Regions from separate parts of the Cupriavidus sp. 05T42 genome, predicted to be linked through region 3. Evidence: predicted binding sites of a transcription regulator. Region 3 holds the regulator's gene; each other region holds the start of a gene.

Region 1 (3,231 bases), on a different contig from region 3:
ATAAAGATCTTGCCGTCGCCAATCTTGCCGGTGCGGGCCGACTTCTCGATGGCCTCGATGGCGCGTTCCACCACGTCGTCCGGCACCGCCACCTCGATCTTCACCTTGGGCAGGAAGTCCACGATGTACTCGGCGCCCCGGTACAGCTCGGTATGGCCCTTCTGGCGGCCAAACCCCTTGACTTCGGTCACGGTGATACCGGACACGCCGACGTCCGAGAGCGCCTCGCGCACCTCGTCCAGCTTGAACGGCTTGATGACTGCAATGATGAGTTTCATCCCATTTCTCCTCGGGGCGACCCGGTCTGGCAGGCCGCCCGCCTCGATGCACTAATTAGAAAGTCTTGGTGAGCGACGCCCAGAACGTCGACTTGCCCAGGTAGCGTCCGCGCGTGTTGGTGTACACGGCCTTGTCGGCGTTGGTGTCCACGTACGCAATCGCCACCGCGAAACCCTTGCCCAGGTCCTTGGTCAGACCGACCTTCCAGTCGGTGTACGACGCATCGCTGAAATTCTTCACGCCCTGGTAGCCCACGTGGGCGTTGAAGGTCAGGTCCCAGAAATTCAGCGGCACGTTGGCCGTMAGGTCGATGTAGTAGCTGTTCTTCGAGTCGTTGAACCCGAACAGGTTGGTCAGCGAGTGCGAATACTTCAGGAAGACCGGGCCCCAGCCAATGCCGGCGTACAGCTCGGTGGTGTAGGGGCGCGGGGTGTTGTAGCCGCCCGGGTAGTAGTACTCGAGCACGCCCACGTCATAGTTGAAATCGGCGCCGCCGGCGCTGAAGGTGTTCTTGAAGCCGCCGTAGAAGTCCATTTCCACGGGCGCCGAGACCGTCGAGTCGGCGTCTTCGAGCCAGCTGATGCTCGAGTTCCAGTTGCCGACATAGAAGCCGCTCGAATGCGCGTAATCGAACCCACCCTGAATGGCCGGACGGCGGTTGGTCTGGCTGATACCGCGATAGCGGTAGTCGCTGACCAGCGAGACGTTCGCCGTGAAGGTATGCGGCGATGCTTCCTCGGCGGGGGCTGCAGCCGGGGCGGCGGCCGGGGCCGGCTCGGCCGGGGCGGTCTGCGCCATGACCGGGGCGGCTGCCAGCAGAAGTGCGGCGGCGCTGGCGCTGACTGCGAGGCTGAACGTCTTCATCGGGGTTTCTCCTTTTCCTTGTGGTCTTCGCGGGCTCGATTTGAGGTGTTTGCTACCTTTGTTTGTGCCCGGGCGGCTTTTTCCGCTGCCTCGGGCATTGACGCTCCTKAGCCGATTACTGCAACAGCCGTGCCAGCCCGATTCCCCGCCTGCGGTGCATCGTCCTGGGGGGCTTCCGGATCGTTCGCGGGCGCCCGACACACCACTTTGTCGACGATCGAAGCAGACATTTCGCCCCCGCCGAATCCGTTAAAAGATGTGTCCGGGCCTTGCCGGCGCTTTCATGGCGGGCGCCGAGGGGTCATAATCCGCCCATACAGGGTCAAGTGCTGCGCGCTTGGCGCGATCCCCCAGGCGCGAAGGCGGCCGGCGGACGCATGACGGACACAAGATGGGTGCCAGGACGCACCGCGCCCCAGTCGGGTGCACCGGCATGCGTCGATCCCGGCGCTCGCCGGGTCCGTCAGCACCATTCCGGTGCGGGAGTGCGGATAGCAGCGCAGCGGACCCCGAATCCATTGCATTGGTCACCACGAGGAGTTCCACCATGAAACCGACCGATCTGTTCAACGACCTGCAGCAGAAGGTCAGTGAGGCGCTGCGCAACTCGCCGGCCAAGGACATCGAGAAAAACGTGCGCAGCATGATGACGCAGGGCTTTGCGCGCCTGGACCTGGTCACGCGCGAGGAATTCGACGTGCAGTCGCAGGTGCTGGCCCGCACGCGCGCCCGGCTCGAGGAGCTGGAAGCCCGCGTGACCGAGCTTGAGCGCCGCGCCACGCCGGGGGCAGCGCCCCAGGGCGGCGCGCCGACGGCAGGGGTATGACGCCCCGGCGCCGATCCAGCGCCACCTCAGCAGGCCAGAAAGGCCGCCGGACTCCGGCGGCCTTTTTCGTTAACACTTTCGCAAATCGGGAGCGGCCCGCACCATGAGTCTCGCCGTGCTGCGCAGCCGGGCGCTGACCGGGGTGGAGGCGCCGCCGGTGGCCGTGGAGATCCACATCGCCAACGGGCTGCCCGCGTTCAATATCGTCGGACTAGCCGACACCGAGGTGCGCGAGAGCCGCGAGCGCGTGCGTGCCGCCTTGCTCAACAGCGCCTACGAGTTTCCAGCCCGGCGCATCACCGTCAACCTCGCCCCGGCCGACCTGCCCAAGGAGTCCGGTCGCTTCGATCTGGCCATCGCGCTGGGCATCCTCGTGGCGAGCGGCCAGCTGCCGGGGGACGGGCTCGATGCCTGCGAATTTGCGGGCGAGCTGTCGCTGGCCGGCGACCTGCGCCCGGTGCGCGGCGCGCTGGTCATGGCGATGGGGCTCGCCCGCGACAACGCCCGCCGCACCGCCCAGGGCCAGCCGGCGCGCGCCTTTATCGTCGCCGACGGCAACGGCCCCGAAGCCGCGCTGGTCGATGGCCTGACCGTCCACGCGGGCGCCACCCTGCGCGATGTCTGCGACCACCTCGGCCCCCTGCCCGACCGGCGCCTGCCGCGCGCCGAGCCGCCGGGGCTGGCCGCATGGCCCGATGGCGTCAATATCGGTCCGGACATGCGCGACGTGCGCGGCCAGCTACAGGCGCGGCGGGCGATGGAGATCGCGGCGGCGGGCCAGCATTCCGCCCTGCTGGTGGGGCCGCCCGGCACCGGCAAGTCGATGCTCGCGCAACGATTCGCCGGATTGCTACCGCCGATGACGGCTGCCGAGGCGCTCGAAGCCGCCGCCGTGCTGAGCCTGACGCCGGGCGGCTTCCAGCCGGCGCAATGGGGCCGGCGCCCGTTCCGCAGCCCGCACCACACGGCCAGCGCGCCGGCACTGGTCGGCGGCGGCGGCAATCCGCGTCCCGGGGAGATCTCGCTGGCCCATCACGGCGTGCTGTTTCTCGACGAATTGCCAGAGTTCGAGCGCCGCGTGCTCGAAGTCCTGCGCGAGCCGCTGGAGACCGGCCACATCACCATTTCGCGCGCGGCGGGCCAGTCGGACTTCCCCGCGCGCTTCCAGTTCGTGGCGGCGATGAACCCGTGCCCGTGCGGCTACCTCGGCCACCCGTCGCGGCCGTGCCGCTGCACGCCGGACCAGATCCAGCGTTACCAGT
Region 2 (3,231 bases), on a different contig from region 3:
ACTGCCGAGGCTCAGGCCGGCGAACAGGTTGCCGAGCAGCTCGGCGCGGCCTTGCTCGCCACGCATCTTGTCGATGGCCTGCTGGGCGGCGGCGCGCACGTCGGCGTCGGGCTCCTTGAACTTGCCGGCTTCATCGCGCTCCACCAGCGGCGTCAGCTTCTGGCGGATCTGCGGATTGCTGTCCTGGCCGAGGATGCGGATGGCTTCCAGCCGCGCGTCGCGCGTGGCGTCGGTGCCCTGCGCCAGTACGGTGTTGGCCCAGATCACGTCGAGCCGGGCGCGCAGGCCGGCATCGGCCTCGGCCTTGCGGGCCGCTTCCACGACTTCGCGCGAGGCGCTCTCGGGTTGATCGGACAAGGTGTTGATGGCCTGCGCACGCACCGCGATGTCCGGCGACTGCAGCAGGAGGCTGCTCGCGGCGCTATCGACGATGGCCCGCAGGCTGTTGTTCAGCGTGAGGGACTCGAGTTCATCGGCCTTCACGGTCACCGGCTTGCCAGTGATGGCATCGACGGTCTTGTCGCCATCCTGGCGCACCATGCCCACCGATGGCGCAAATTGGAGTGCATCGTCCTGGAGCGCGCGCAGGATCGGGCCGGCCTGCTCGGGCGGCGCCTGGGTCAGCGCGGCGAGCGCGGCAGTCTTGGCGTCGAAGTCGTCTTCGACCAGCGGCTTGAGATCAGCCTGCGTGAGCGGTGCCGCCCACAGCGGCGCGGCGGCCAGCAACAGCGCAGCCAGCATGGCGCGCAGCCACGGCAAGGCGGACGGGAATGGAGATCGGTGCATAGGGCTGGCTGGCGTCTGATATGGCGCGATGGTTCGCGTCTTTTATGCGTGGAACGACCGAGGGAGGGCTCCCCTCTCCCAAGGGAGAGGGGCAAAACACCATGGGTACGCTGGAGATCAGCGGCCGGCGACAACCTTGTCCGGCTTGCCTTCGTTACCCGCGATGAACGGGCTCCACGGCTGCGCGCGCACCGGCTTCGCCGTCTTCCACACCACGGAGAACTGGCCGTCGCCCTTCACTTCGCCGATCATCACCGGCTTGTACAGGTGGTGGTTCTCGCCCATGGTCAGCGTGAAGCCGTCCGGCGACTTGAAGGTCTGGCCATACATGGCCTGGCGCACCTTGTCCGGATCGGTGGTGCCGGCCTTCTTGACCGCCTGCGCCCACATATGGATGCCGACGTAGGTGGCTTCCATCGGGTCGTTGGTCACGCGCTTGTCGCCGCCGGGCAGGTTGTTGGCCTTGACCCATGCCGCCCATTGCTTCTTGAACGCGTCATTCTCGGGGTTCTTCACCGACATGAAGTAGTTCCAGGCGGCCAGATGGCCGACCAGCGGCTTGGTGTCGATGCCGCGCAGTTCTTCCTCGCCCACGGAGAAGGCCACCACCGGCACGTCCTTGGCCTTCAGGCCAGCGTTGCCCAGTTCCTTGTAGAACGGCACGTTGGAGTCGCCATTGATCGTCGAGATCACGGCCGTCTTGCCGCCCTGCGAGAACTTCTTGATGTTGGCGACGATGGTCTGATAGTCGCTATGGCCGAACGGGGTGTAGACCTCCTCGATATCCTTGTCGGCCACGCCCTTGCTCTTCAGGAACGCGCGCAGGATCTTGTTGGTCGTGCGTGGGTACACGTAATCGGTGCCGAGCAGGAAGAAGCGCTTGGCGCCACCGCCTTCCTTGCTCATCAGGTATTCCACAGCCGGGATGGCCTGCTGGTTAGGCGCGGCGCCGGTGTAGAACACGTTCTTCGACATTTCCTCGCCCTCGTACTGCACCGGGTAGAACAGCAGCGAGTTCAGTTCCTCGTAGACCGGGAGCACGGACTTGCGCGATACCGAGGTCCAGCAGCCAAACGTGACGGCGACCTTGTCCTGCGTGACCAGTTGGCGCGCCTTCTCGGCGAACAGCGGCCAGTTGGAGGCGGGGTCCACCACCACCGGCTCGAGCTTGCGGCCCAGCACGCCGCCGCTCTTGTTGATCTCGTCGATGGTCATCAGCGCCACGTCCTTGAGCGAGGTCTCGGAGATGGCCATCGTGCCCGACAGCGAATGCAGGATGCCGACCTTGATCGGATCCTTCGACTGCGCCAGCAGCGGGCTGGTACCGATCATTGCCGCGGCGGCTACCGCCGACAGCTTCAGCATGTCACGTCGTTTCATTGCAGCTCCCAGTTTGTCGTATGTGGTCAGGGACTCTACGCACCCCGGGTGATCCTTCTGCAACTAGCGTGCCATGGACTGCCGGGCCGGGAACGATCAAAGGTGGGAGAAAACGTCACGGCGGGTGATCCCGTCGCACCAATCCGGTGCCAATCGGGTCACCGGGGCCGGCGGGGGCGCGCCAACTCCCGCACCGGCATCGTGCATGGCCGCAAATCAGTGCAGGATCCGGGCCGGCGACAGTGCATCGCGCACCGCCGACAATAAAAAACGGGGCCCGAGGGCCCCGTCTTCGCTGCATGCCTGACGATGCTTACTTCATCATCGGCATCATGTTGGCATTCATGTTGTGCATGATCCAGAGCGAACCGGCCAGCACGATGAACAGGATCAGCAGCGTGAACAGGAACGCCATGACGTTCCAGCGCTGGCCCTTGGAGCCATCCATGTGGAGGAAGTACTTCAGGTGGACCACGATCTGGACCACGGCCATGCCGAGGATGATCCAGAGGATGGTGCCGCGGTCCATCGTGCCGTCCATCACGATCTTGAACGGGATCACCGTCAGGATCACGGCCAGCACGAAGCCGATCACATACGACTTGACGCTGCTGTGGCCGTGCGACTCGCCGTGGGCGGCCGTTGCATGTTGTTGTGCCATTACAGTGCTCCCATCAGGTAGACGACGGTGAAGACGCCGATCCAGACGATGTCCAAGAAGTGCCAGAACAGGCTCAGGCAGTTCAGGCGCTTTTCCATCGTCGGGGTCATGCCCTTCTTGTTCAGCTGCCACATCAGCACGAGCATCCAGACCATGCCGCTGGCCACGTGCAGGCCGTGGGTGCCCACGAGCGTGAAGAATGACGACAGGAACGCGCTGCGGCCCGGGCCGGCGCCTTCGTGGATCAGGTGATGGAACTCATAGATTTCCATCGACATGAACGCGGCGCCCAGCAGGAACGTCACGCCCAGCCAGATCAGCACGCGACCCTTGCTGCGGTTCTGCAGCGAGATCATCGCGAAGCCGTACGTGATCGACGAGAACAGCAGGATGAACGTCTCGAC
Region 3 (3,231 bases):
ACCGTGGTCAAGGACGTCTCGCTGGACGTGAAGAGCGGCGAGGTGGTCGGCCTGCTCGGTCCGAACGGCGCCGGCAAGACCACGTCGTTCTACATGATCGTGGGCCTGGTGGCACTGGATGAGGGCGACATCGTGCTGGACGACCAGCACATCAGCGGCCTGCCGATCCACGAGCGCGCCCGCATGGGCCTGTCCTACCTGCCGCAGGAGGCCTCGGTCTTCCGCAAGCTCAACGTCGAGGAAAACATCCGCGCCGTGCTCGAGTTGCAATTGGAGAAGGGCAAGCCGCTGCCGAAGGCCGAGATCGAACGCCGCCTGGATTCGCTGCTGGATGACCTGCAGATCGCCCATCTGCGCAACAACCCGGCGCTGTCGCTCTCCGGCGGCGAGCGCCGCCGCGTGGAAATTGCCCGGGCGCTGGCCTCCGCGCCGCGCTTCATCCTGCTGGACGAGCCGTTCGCCGGCGTGGACCCCATCGCCGTGGGCGAAATCCAGCGCATCGTGAGCTTCCTGAAGGCGCGCAACATCGGCGTGCTGATCACCGACCACAACGTGCGCGAGACGCTCGGCATCTGCGACCACGCCTACATCATCAGCGAAGGCACGGTGCTGGCCGCCGGCCAGCCTGAGGAAATCATCGCCAACGAGTCCGTGCGACGCGTGTACCTGGGCGAAAATTTCCGCATGTGACCCATCGGCCGCCGCGTGCGGCCGCGCTTCTCCCGGCCTCCACGGCGACAGCCGGGGTCGATCAGGAAGTCAGAGCGATAGGCGATAGCAATTTCCGTTCCATAGTCGGAAGGATGCGCATAGAATAGGTCGCATGAAACCGTCGCTTCAGCTTCGTCTCTCGCAACATCTGGCATTGACCCCGCAGCTGCAACAGTCGATTCGATTGTTGCAGCTCTCGACGCTTGAACTCCAGCAGGAAGTGGAACAGGCGCTGACCGAAAATCCCCTGCTCGAACGCGAAAACGACTGGATCGAAAGCCCGTTGCGGGTAGCCGCCGATGGCTCGGTCAACCTCCAGAGCGCCCCCGCGCCGGCCTCCTCCGAGCCTCAGCCCAACGGCGACGCGCGCACCGATGGCGCGTCCGGCGGTGAGGACGACAACTACAACGACAACGGCAGCGAGGACTACGGCAGCGACTGGAGCCTCGACGACTTCGCCCGCCGCCCCCAGGGCGACGAGGACGAAAAGTCGCCGATGCAACTGCGCGATGCCGAACCCACGCTGCGCGAGCACCTGATGGGGCAGTTGGCCCCGCTGAAGATCTCGGTGCGCGACAAGGGCCTGGCCATCTTCCTGATCGAATCGCTCGACGATGACGGCTACCTGAGCGCCTCGCTCGAGGAAATCTGCACCGAACTGCCCGAGGAACTCGAATTCGAGATCGACGAAGTCCACGCGATCCTGACCCTGCTGCAGAGCTTCGACCCGCCCGGCGTGGGCGCGCGCAATGCCGCGGAGTGCCTCAGCCTGCAATTGCGTCGCCTGAAGCACTCGCATCGTGAGCTGGCGCTGACCATCGTCAATCATCATCTGGAACTGCTGGCCGTGCGCGACTACACGCGGCTAAAGAAAGCGCTCCAGGTGGACGAAATAGCACTGAAGGCGGCACACGAACTGATTCGCTCGCTGGCGCCGTATCCGGGGCACGCGTTCAACCGTCCCGAGGCCGACTTCGTGGTGCCCGACGTGTTCGTGCGCAAGAGCGGCAGCGGGTGGATCGCGGCGCTCAATCCGGATGTCATGCCACGGCTGCGCATCAACGACATGTATGCGCAGATCCTGCGCGGCGCGAAGGGCGAAACGGGGACGGCAGGCCTGCAGCAGAAGCTTCAGGAGGCGCGGTGGCTTATCAAGAACATCCAGCAACGATTCGATACGATCCTGCGTGTTTCGCAGGCAATTGTGGAACGTCAAAAGAACTTTTTCACGCATGGCGAAATCGCGATGCGCCCCTTGGTTTTGCGGGAAATAGCCGATACACTCGGTTTACATGAGTCGACCATTTCCCGGGTCACCACGAATAAGTACATGGCCACGCCCATGGGTACTTTCGAGTTGAAGTACTTCTTTGGGAGCCACGTCTCTACGGAGACTGGCGGCGCGGCCTCCTCCACGGCAATCCGCGCGCTGATCAAGCAACTGATAGGAGCCGAAGACCCCAGGAATCCTCTTTCCGACAGCCGGATCGCCGAACTGCTGGGTGAGCAAGGCTTCGTGGTCGCACGCCGCACGGTGGCGAAATACCGCGAAGCGCTCAAGATCCCCGCAGTCAATCTCCGCAAGACTTTGTAGCCGAGCCGCAACCGCCTGCCTGGTGCGGCTCTTTCAGAAGGAGAAGCGCTATGAACTTCAAGATCAGTGGACACCACCTCGACATCACGCCCCCGCTGCGTGAGTATGTGGAAACGAAACTGGAGCGAATTGTCAGGCATTTCGATCAGGTCATCGGCGTGAGCGTGCTGCTATCGGTGGACAACCACAAGGAGAAGGACCGGCGCCAGTACGCGGAAATCAATCTGCATCTGAAGGGGAAGGACATCTTCGTCGAAGCGCATCATGAAGATCTGTATGCGGCGATCGACTGTCTGGTCGACAAGCTCGACCGCCAGGTCATCCGCTACAAGGACCGCGTACAGGGCCACGATCGCGAGGCGGTGAAGTACCAGATGGCCGCCCAGCAACTGACGCAGCAGTAGACACCTGCAGGCAACCGAAAACAGAGCGGTTGCCGACCCTGCAGAGGACTGAAAAGAAGAGCTCAAGCCGCGCAATCAGCGCGGCTTTTTTGATGGGCGCGCGCCATGGCGGTGACGGTGCGGGCACCTGGAATGTTTCGTTACCTTATTGCCACGCCGGAGGGCGACCCGGGGCCCCCGGGAGCGGTCAAAATGGGAACAAGTGTTCGCAAGCCGCCCGCCTCGGTGTATGCTCCGCCATACAAATAACGACAGGACGGCCCCGGGACACCCCGGGTGGGCAAGCCGGCCGGCACGTCGTGGCACCGCCGCGACCCCGGCGCTGCATCGCAAAATCGCGGTGGAGCCCTGCTCTATAATGGCCGGACGCTCCAATGCGGGCGTCCCAGACAAGATCTCGGTACCCAAGTTTCGCCCCGAATCCGGCGGGACGGCCTTCGCGCCCCGGCCCGCTAACCTGACTTCTCGCGCATCGCCCATGAATCGTTTGGCCAAATTGCTGCCACCCGGCAACATCCATCT
Region 4 (3,231 bases), on a different contig from region 3:
TTCCTCGGCCTGCGTGATGCTGGAGAGCGCCCACAGGCCGGCGACGGCCATCATTCCGATGCGGATGTTCGCCATGGTCAGTCCGCCGAACCCTTGATCTCGTCGTGCCGGCGCTCCATTTCCTGGCGCAGCGCGCGGCGCTGCTGGGCGGCGGCAAAGCGCTGGCGCTCCACCTCGTCACGCGGTTGCAGCGGCGGCACCTCGGCCGGCGCGCCGTTGTCGTCCACGGCGACCATCGTGAAGTAGCAGCTATTGGTATGCCGTACCACCTTGCTGCGAATATTCTCAGTCACCACCTTGATGCCGATTTCCATCGAGCTTCGGCCGGTGTAGTTCACGGCAGACAGGAAGGTGACGAGTTCGCCCACGTGGATCGGCTGGCGGAACATCACCTGGTCCACCGACAGCGTGACCACATAGCGGCCGGCGTAGCGGCTGGCGCAGGCGTAGGCCACCATGTCCAGGTACTTCAGGATGGTGCCCCCGTGCACGTTGCCGGAGAAGTTGGCCATGTCCGGCGTCATCAGCACGGTCATGGAAAGCTGGTGGGACAGATCGTTCATCGCAGAAAATCCAGAAATCGAGCCTGAGGCGCGGGCAGTGTAACCCGACGAGGCGCGCCAATGGGCAAATCCGCGCGTGGACATCATGGCCCAAAAAGAAAAGCGGCCCCGAAGGCCGCTTTCCTTACTTTCAAGAACGCGAACTTGCTTACTTCTTCTTGTTCACGGCGTCCTTGAAACCCTGGCCGGCGGAGAACTTCACCGTCTTGGCGGCCGGGATCTTGATCGTTTCGCCGGTGCGCGGATTGCGGCCGGTACGGGCAGCACGCTTGCCCGAGCTGAAGCTACCAAACCCCACCAGGGTGACCGAGTCCCCCTTGGCCACTGCCTTTTTGATACTGTCCAGCGCGGCGTTCAGCGCGCGCTCKGCGGCGGCGTTGCTGAGTTCTGCTTCCGCGGCGATGGCCGATACCAGTTCACCTTTATTCATGGCTAGATTTCCCTTGTTGGTCGTCGTCACCGGACATCTGCCTGCCGGCAAATTACCGATCGGCGCAGTCTAATCTGCCCTTTGCGCCTTGGGCAATCCCCAGTGGCACCGAAGCAACGAAAACGGCCGGAAAACGTTCTCTGGCAAGACTTAGCGGGGGTTTTACCCCTCTTTTCCCCAAATGGAATCGTCACTTTTTCAGCCCGACACGTATCGTGCGGCGCACATGCACGGGGCCGCGCTTCGTCGGCCTCCCCCCGGGCGAGGACGCACCATTCTGGATCGCACAGCGCGCGCTATACGCCCGCTTTTGGCGCATGGCGATCCATAATGAGGCGTGGCTCGTACGGCGGCGCAGCCGCTGCGCGCAATAGTTGATCCGACAACTCGCCCGGAAACGCCACACCAGTGCGCCACGCACCGCCTCGGCGCTATTTTCCCCATTTTGCATCGCTGTCTGGAACGGATTTTGCATACTCGTGCTCCCATTTTGAGCATTGAGGTAGCAATGGAAAACTGGAAAACGGGCGCCGATGCGATGTTCATCCTGCTCGGCGCCATCCTGGTACTCGCCATGCACGCGGGATTTGCATTCCTGGAACTCGGCACGGTGCGCAAGAAAAACCAGGTGAATGCACTGGTGAAAATCCTTGTTGATTTTGCCGTTTCCACGATTGCTTACTTTTTTGTCGGTTATACGGTGGCGTACGGGGTGCAATTCATGTCCGGTGCCGAAGTCCTGGCACAAAAGAGCGGATATGAACTGGTGAAATTCTTCTTCCTCGCCACATTTGCGGCGGCCATTCCGGCGATTATTTCGGGAGGCATTGCGGAGCGCTCGCGATTCAATCCGCAACTGGTCGCCACCTTCATCCTGGTAGGTTTTGTCTACCCGTTCTTCGAAGGTATCGCCTGGAACAACCGCTTCGGCATCCAGGACTGGATCGCCTCGGTTGCGGGCTCGCCGTTTCACGATTTCGCAGGCTCGGTCGTCGTGCATGCCGTGGGCGGCTGGATCGCCCTGCCTGCCGTGTTGCTGCTGGGCGCCCGGCGCGGCCGGTACTCGAAGGACGGCCGCATCAGCGCGCATCCGCCCTCGAACATCCCCTTCCTGGCGCTCGGCGCCTGGGTGCTGGCGGTGGGCTGGTTCGGCTTCAATGTGATGAGCGCCCAGACCGTGGACAAGATCAGCGGCCTGGTGGCCATCAATTCGCTGATGGCGATGGCCGGCGGCACGCTGGCGGCGTGGTGGGCCGGCCGCAACGACCCCGGCTTCGCCTACAACGGCCCGCTGGCCGGGCTGGTGGCCGTGTGCGCCGGCTCGGACCTCATGCATCCGCTCGGCGCGCTGATCACCGGCGCGGTGGCCGGCGTGCTGTTCGTCTATTTGTTTACGCTGGCCCAGAACAAGTGGCATATCGATGACGTGCTGGGCGTCTGGCCGCTGCACGGCTTGTGCGGCGCCTGGGGCGGCATCGCGGCGGGCATCTTCGGCACCCATGCGCTCGGCGGCATGGGCGGGGTGTCGCTGGTCGCGCAGCTGATCGGCACGGCGCTCGGCATCGTCATCGCGCTGGTGGGCGGCACGGTAGTCTACGGTGCACTGAAGAAATTCGTCGGAATACGACTGGATGCCGAAGCCGAGTTCAATGGCGCGGACCTGACCCTGCACCGCATTTCGGCCACCCCGGAGCGCGAGACCAACTGGTAATCCACCCTTGTTGGGACTGGGAGAAAGCGGCCGGACAGCGTTCCGGCCGCTTTGTTATTTGCGCATATCGAACGGCGGATTTTCGCGAAATTATTAACTTGAACTTGCCCGCGACGAGGCCAATAATGCCCTTGCCTAACAGGAGCATGCCCCATGGATACCTCTTCGTTGCAGAGCTTTCGCGAGCTGATCGTCGGTTACGCCACCGTGTTCGGCGTCAAGATCCTGGCCGCGCTGGCCTTCTGGGTGATCGGCCGCTGGCTGATCCATTTCGTCGTCCGGCTGGTCCAGAACTCGCTGGCCCGGCAGAAGGTGGACCCCACGCTGTTGCGCTACGTCGGCTCCATCGTCACCGTCACCCTCAACGTGGTGCTGGTGATCGGTATCCTCGGCTACTTCGGCATCCAGACCACCACCTTCGCGGCGCTGATTGCGGCGGCTGGCGTGGCCATCGGCATGGCGTGGTCGGGGCTGATGGCGAATTTCGCGGCCGGCGCCTTCCTCGTGGTGCTGCGGCCGTTCAAGGT

What was found. Region 3 encodes sigma-54, which starts transcription at its own class of promoters, with help from an activator protein. Its sites were predicted from a motif close to TGGCANGNAANCTGCTTT; they were not measured.
Region 1: the regulator sigma-54 is predicted to act here: its motif matches at 1,261-1,278, upstream of AC1EJR_RS06110 (TorF family putative porin).
Region 2: the regulator sigma-54 is predicted to act here: its motif matches at 2,223-2,240, upstream of urtA (urea ABC transporter substrate-binding protein).
Region 4: the regulator sigma-54 is predicted to act here: its motif matches at 1,452-1,469, upstream of AC1EJR_RS19810 (ammonium transporter).

Annotation. Positions count from the first base shown of each region.
Region 1 is NZ_JBFTLH010000004.1:281-3,511, forward strand. It holds gene AC1EJR_RS06105 (P-II family nitrogen regulator) at 1-278, opposite strand, end outside; gene AC1EJR_RS06110 (TorF family putative porin) at 334-1,143, opposite strand; gene AC1EJR_RS06115 (accessory factor UbiK family protein) at 1,691-1,969, shown strand; gene AC1EJR_RS06120 (YifB family Mg chelatase-like AAA ATPase) at 2,073-3,231, shown strand, end outside.
Region 2 is NZ_JBFTLH010000005.1:235,541-238,771, forward strand. It holds gene urtB (urea ABC transporter permease subunit UrtB) at 1-786, opposite strand, end outside; gene urtA (urea ABC transporter substrate-binding protein) at 904-2,166, opposite strand; gene cyoD (cytochrome o ubiquinol oxidase subunit IV) at 2,480-2,827, opposite strand; gene cyoC (cytochrome o ubiquinol oxidase subunit III) at 2,827-3,231, opposite strand, start outside.
Region 3 is NZ_JBFTLH010000008.1:59,421-62,651, reverse strand. It holds gene lptB (LPS export ABC transporter ATP-binding protein) at 1-690, shown strand, start outside; gene AC1EJR_RS12840 (RNA polymerase factor sigma-54) at 824-2,305, shown strand; gene hpf (ribosome hibernation-promoting factor, HPF/YfiA family) at 2,356-2,709, shown strand; gene AC1EJR_RS12830 (PTS sugar transporter subunit IIA) at 3,188-3,231, shown strand, end outside.
Region 4 is NZ_JBFTLH010000015.1:78,912-82,142, forward strand. It holds gene AC1EJR_RS19795 (CreA family protein) at 1-54, opposite strand, end outside; gene AC1EJR_RS19800 (acyl-CoA thioesterase) at 78-563, opposite strand; gene AC1EJR_RS19805 (HU family DNA-binding protein) at 712-993, opposite strand; gene AC1EJR_RS19810 (ammonium transporter) at 1,502-2,704, shown strand; gene AC1EJR_RS19815 (mechanosensitive ion channel family protein) at 2,858-3,231, shown strand, end outside.